Lacibacter sediminis: one gene and its partner. The protein of the gene in region 2 interacts with the protein of the main gene of each other region in a pairwise test. Links are inferred from orthologs where the notes say so. Each region holds a gene or a part of one and is shown on either strand. Other genes may lie near its edges.

Evidence for each region. The genes of interacting proteins can lie anywhere in the genome.
Region 1: the proteins of sucC (region 2) and sucD interact in binary tests that used the Escherichia coli proteins (3 or more experiments, as listed by UniProt). The link is inferred for Lacibacter sediminis from one-to-one orthologs.

The regions. Positions count from the first base shown.
Region 1 is NZ_CP060007.1:825,160-828,207, reverse strand. Bases 29-2,999 are described here. They hold sucD (succinate--CoA ligase subunit alpha), read left to right. Parts: upstream 29-1,061; coding sequence 1,062-1,937; downstream 1,938-2,999. Other genes in these bases: H4075_RS03640 (pentapeptide repeat-containing protein), read left to right, coding at 2,507-2,999; H4075_RS03645 (hypothetical protein), read left to right, coding at 2,040-2,456; H4075_RS03655 (hypothetical protein), read left to right, coding at 270-674; H4075_RS03660 (DUF4198 domain-containing protein), read left to right, coding at 29-125. Also shown: more of H4075_RS03660, read left to right, coding at 1-28; more of H4075_RS03640, read left to right, coding at 3,000-3,048. UniProt on the Escherichia coli protein: Succinyl-CoA synthetase functions in the citric acid cycle (TCA), coupling the hydrolysis of succinyl-CoA to the synthesis of either ATP or GTP and thus represents the only step of substrate-level phosphorylation in the TCA.
Region 2 is NZ_CP060007.1:3,820,395-3,823,274, reverse strand. The notes cover bases 15-2,817. They hold sucC (ADP-forming succinate--CoA ligase subunit beta), read right to left. Parts: upstream 2,121-2,817; coding sequence 909-2,120; downstream 15-908. Other genes in these bases: H4075_RS16200 (P1/P2 acidic ribosomal protein), read left to right, coding at 2,299-2,817; H4075_RS16210 (porin family protein), read right to left, coding at 147-761. Outside these bases: more of H4075_RS16200, read left to right, coding at 2,818-2,880. UniProt on the Escherichia coli protein: Succinyl-CoA synthetase functions in the citric acid cycle (TCA), coupling the hydrolysis of succinyl-CoA to the synthesis of either ATP or GTP and thus represents the only step of substrate-level phosphorylation in the TCA.

The DNA of each region.
Region 1 (3,048 bases), 3.0 Mb from region 2 along the record:
GGATGGTGAGTTGTGTACAGATGATTCGTCTTACTGATGATCCAAAAGCGCAATGGCAGAGCTATTGGGGTAGTTTAACCTGGGGTTATACGGGAAAGAATAAGAGTACGATCATGGCAAGATAATATTGGATTGCAGATTTTAAATATACGATTTTAGATTTGCAATGTATAAGCGTTAAATATTCTGTCAGATTATTTAACAAGCATTTACAGCACCGAATCAGCTCATGGCATAAAGTATGAAGTGAAAGATGAAACAGTTCGCTTATGCTAAAACTATACTCAGCAGTCTTTCTACTTTTTACTTCCTGCACAACCAAGATCAGTTACATTGGCAACAAGACAAGCCCAACATCAACAACAGATGTATACGTTACTGAAAAGAGTATTCTACGACCCTACAAGATCATGGGCAAGGGTTTTTTAAAGCCAGGCAGTTTTGATCGAAAGGTTGAAGAAACGATGCAACGAAAATCAGTTAAGCAAGCAAAAAAGATTGGTGCTGATGCTGTTCTGTTTCTTGATTTTACAGTTCAACATACGGGAGCAACAATCAACTCTGTAATCAGAACCGATTCGATTGCAAATGGAAGTTACAGTGTTGGACAAACAACACTGAGCCCGGCTGTATCAACCGGTTTTACGATTCTCTTTTTGAAATATCTCGACTGAAACTGTTAGAACAAAAGCAAGTTCAAAGCCTCGGAGCAACCTGAGTTTCGATTTCACCACTTCAGGGTTTTAATTCTTTTTGTATTTCATTTACTCTACAATACGATCATCCCTTCAGGATTTTAAAAACTCGAAGAGGTGATCTTATTATAGAAACACAAAATGTTTATGTGCCAAACCCCGAAGGTGTGGAATAAATCGCTGATTAATGAATCGAATGCTGACAGGCTGCCGGATTGAAGCGGCACCACAGCGAAGCGGAGGTACAGCGAAAAGCCGGAACAATTGTTCGTTTTTGCACAACTGCAAAAAGCCCCAAATCTTAGCGGTTAATTCCAAAATCCTAGACCATCATCCCTTATCTTTGCGGCCTAATAAAGTTTCCAAATGAGCATCCTCGTTAATAAAAATTCCAAAGTCATTGTTCAGGGTTTTACCGGAACAGAAGGTACTTTCCATGCAACGCAAATGATCGAATACGGTACTAATCTCGTTGGTGGTGTTACACCGGGTAAAGGTGGCACAACGCATCTCGATCGTCCTGTGTTTAACACAGTGGAAGAAGCTGTACAAAAAGCAGGTGCTAACGTAAGTATCATTTTTGTGCCGCCGGCTTTTGCTGCTGATGCTATTATGGAAGCTGCGAATGCAGGTATTGAACTGGTGGTGTGTATCACAGAAGGCATTCCGGTGCAGGATATGGTGAAAGCAAAGAATTATTTAGTTGGAACAAATACACGATTGATCGGACCTAACTGTCCGGGTGTTATCACTGCGGGTGAATGTAAAGTGGGCATCATGCCGGGCTTTGTATTTATTCCCGGTCGTATTGGTATTGTATCAAAAAGCGGAACGCTTACTTATGAAGCAGCTGATCAGGTAGCGAAAGCTGGCTTGGGTGTTAGCACAGCTGTTGGTATTGGTGGCGATCCAATCATTGGCACAACTACCAAAGAAGCACTGGAATTATTTATGAACGATGACAACACGGATGCAGTAGTAATGATTGGTGAAATTGGTGGTGGCATGGAAGCGGAAGCTGCACGTTGGTATAAAGAGAATGCAAAGAAACCTGTGGTTGGTTTTATTGCCGGACAAACAGCGCCTCCCGGCCGTCGTATGGGGCATGCGGGTGCCATCATTGGCGGTGCCGAAGATACTGCTGCTGCAAAAATGCAGATCATGACTGAGTGTGGTATTCATGTGGTAGCAAGCCCAGCTGATATTGGTAAAACAATGGCTGAGGTGTTGAAGAAGAAGTAAGGCTATTTTGAATTATTATATTGAAACCCTGCAATTGATTGCGGGGTTTCTTTTTTGATAGATAATTCAAATCAACATTTGTCGTTATCTAAAAAAGAAAAGATGAAACTACTGTTCATCCCTCTCCTTTTCTCGTGCTTATTTTTTGGTCTGACAACAAGAGGTCAATCTCTTACAGAGAAAGATTTTCGTTTGATGATAGATGGTAAACTTTACTCTGATTCAATTAACAGCATTTCTGTTTCCGAACTGTTGAAATTGAAAGAGGTTACAGCAAATTTTTCATGGATCGTTGTAAAAAGCATAACTGTCTATTGTGATTTTGTAAAGCCTGAAGACCGGGATCATGTATATGATGGTGTCGAAGTCAGAAGATGCCATAACAATATAATTTGCAAAGAGGCCAAGGATTTGATAAAGACTATGACTTCAGGTTTACACGTTGGAATTGTTGCAGAAGCGATAAATAAGCAAGGAAAAACAGTGCATATAAAAGATATCGTGTACCGCATAAAATAAACTCTGCATGACTTTTGATATTTTTCGTAAATCCTTTTTACATTGGTTCCATGGAAAGAGCTTACGAAGAAGACAAACAGTTTGAAGGCATTGATTATACAGTCAAAAAATTACTCGTCGGCGAATACGAAAATTGCAGATTCATCAACTGCAATTTTGCTGAAGGCAATCTTTCAAAGATCACGTTCATTGATTGTGTGTTTGATAACTGTAACCTGAGTGCAGCCAATATCAATGGCACAGCGTTTCAGGAAATTAGTTTCAGTAATTGCAAACTGATGGGGCTGCGGTTCGAAGACTGTAATCAATTCTTATTTACCGTAAGCTTTACCGGTTGTCTGTTGAATCTGTCAACGTTCTATAAGATGAAACTAAAAAACACCCGTTTCACAAATTGCAGTATGCAGGATGTAGATTTTACCGAGACTGATCTTACGTCTGCAGAGTTCGACAATTGCAACCTGTTGCAGGCGGTATTTGATAATACCATTCTTGAAAAAGCAGATCTTCGCACAGCCATCAACTTTTCGATTGATCCTGAACGAAACAAATTAAAGAAAACGAAATTTTCTTCTTCAGCTTTAAGCGGGCT
Region 2 (2,880 bases):
AAGCTAAAAGGAAATTTATTATCCTGAAAACAGGAAAGATATTTACCACAAGGTCACAAAGGCACAAAGGAAGAAAAGTAAACTTCTTTTCTTCCTTTGTGCCTTTGTATTTGCGAGTGGCTGGCAGCGAATAGCTGGCAGCTTTTCTAATAAGTATCTTCTAACGAATATTGTCCACCACCTAAGATGATACCGAGTTTTATACCGAGATAATTGTTATTGATCTCGCCTGTTTTAGCAACGAAATTGTATTCAACTGCTGCACGTATATGCCATACTTCTACACCAACTCTTGCCATGCCGCCAAACTTAGTAGATGCTGGTATCTTCACACTTCCACCACCTTCACTGTTCGCTTCAACACTCAGGAAATTGTAAACACCTGCTCCGCCGCCAATGAAAGGACGTACAGTACGGTTTGCAAAATAATACTCGGCTGCAGGCACAAATGAAATCCCCAAACCGGCTTCACCATTGGCATTAGGATCCATGCCATTAAGACCTGCATAGCCACGTATCATCGCCGTTGCTTCCATACGTAAACCAACAGTTAAACGATCCAATGCATTGAAGCGTGGTTCCAAGGCCAGCAACACACCAGCTTTCGCACCCTTACCTGCCGGGCGGGCAAGACCAGCATCAAGTAATACTTCAAATGGTTTAAAATGATGTTGTGTTTCGAAACGGAGTTGTGCTGAGGCCGATTGAATGATAAACAAACTAACGAGTAAAACAAAACTGTTACGGAGTAGTCCTTTCATGTGATAATTGGTTGATGGTTTGCAATGCATGATCGTGTTCAAAAAACAAGCCGACCAAGCAAAGTGAATGGTTAAACTATTCACAAGGTATAAAAACGAATGCCATACGAAAATCGTATGGCACCGTCTGTTTATTTTTCGTTCAGTTTACGCTACTGCCTGTTTTACCAATGCAGCTGCTTCACTTAACTGAATAGCACTTTGTACTTTCAATCCACTTTCATCGATCAATTTCTTTGCTTCTTCAGCATTTGTACCTTGTAAACGTACGATGATGGGAACCGGAATATTACCAATTGTTTTGTAGGCTTCAATTACACCTGCAGCAACACGGTCGCAACGAACAATACCACCAAAGATGTTGATGAGAATTGCTTTTACATTCGGATCTTTCAAGATAATCTTGAAACCAGCTTCAACTGTTTGTGCATTAGCAGTACCACCTACATCAAGGAAGTTTGCCGGTTGTCCACCACTCAACTGGATCATATCCATGGTTGCCATCGCCAAGCCAGCACCGTTCACCATACAACCTACGTTACCATCAAGCTTAATAAAGTTGAGGTTATGATTTCCTGCTTCCACTTCTGTAGGATCTTCTTCTGTTGTATCACGCATGTTTGCAACATCGGGATGACGCATCAACGCATTATCATCAATGTTCATTTTGCAATCCACTGCAATGATCTTGTTATCGGCTGCTTTAAACAACGGATTAATTTCAAGCATACCACAATCCAATCCAACGTATGCGTTATACAAGTTTGTTACAAACTTCACACAGTTCTTAAATGCTTCACCACTTAAGCCAAGATTAAACGCAATCTTTCTTGCCTGGAAAGCTTGTAGGGGTCCACCTGGGTTTACCCACTCTTTAAATATTTTTTCAGGAGTGTCATGTGCCACATCTTCAATGTTCATACCACCTTCGGTACTGTACATGATCACGTTTTGTTTTTTTGTACGATCTAATAAAATAGACAGATAAAATTCTTTACGCTCTGTTGGTCCATCGTAATACATATCCTGTGCAACCAATATCTTGTTCACCACTTTACCTGCAGGTCCTGTTTGAATGGTCACCAATGTACCACCCAAAATGCCTTTTGCGAACTCAGTAATCTGGTCAATGTTTTTTGCAACCTTCACCCCATTAATACCGGTTTCTTTCACGGTTCCCTTACCACGGCCACCTGCATGAATTTGTGCTTTTACAACTGCAAAGCTGCTGCCGCTTTGGTTCTTGATCTGGCGATACGCTTCTTCGGCTTCATGTACTGTGCTGCAGGCAAATCCTTCCTGCACCGGAACATTGTATTTTTTCAATAATTCCTTGGCTTGATATTCGTGGAGGTTCATATGCAAAAAATTTCGGCGAAGATAAGGAAAGAACAGGTGGAAATAAGGTACAACACAAAGCGTTTTATGATACCGGCTCCATCTCTTTGAGCATCGCCTGTTGCGTCGCAATCCGTTCATGGTTCGGGAATACTATTCAGCATGTTATTCAACGCCTCCAATTCTTTATCTTTCGAACATGAATCGGCATTGTATTCTCTTTGTATTCATCTTTTTCGGCGCATGTAAAAGCAATCAACTGCTAATACCAACACAACGTAAAGTCAATGCAGTAAAGGGTTCTGCATTTTATCAGCAGGCAGCAAAAATGGATTGGAAACAACGTGATTCGTTTGCAACTGCTGAACTGCTCGCCGGTAACATGCCCGATTTTTTGCGAACGTTTGTTCCTGTATTTATCGATATAACAGACTCAGTAAATAATAAAAAAATTACCGCCATTATCTATGTTACCCCCGACTATTTAAGCGTGGGAACAAACGATGATTGGGCAAGGGTTCCGTTAACACCCATGGCAGCTCAACAGATAGCTGATAGTCTTCATTGCTTTCTACCAACAAAAAAATTAGTGGATGACATTTACAAAACTGCAAATGTGAAATTGGAACCGGTGCCCATGTTTGCTTTTCGTGACAGTACACCCACTATGTATCATCATCATCTTATCATCGAAGGACAACGAAAGTTGCGGAAAGGATTGATTGGAGGCATTAAAAAAGACGTGGTTTTAACGGAACAATTGAAGCAGGCGGGCAAACAG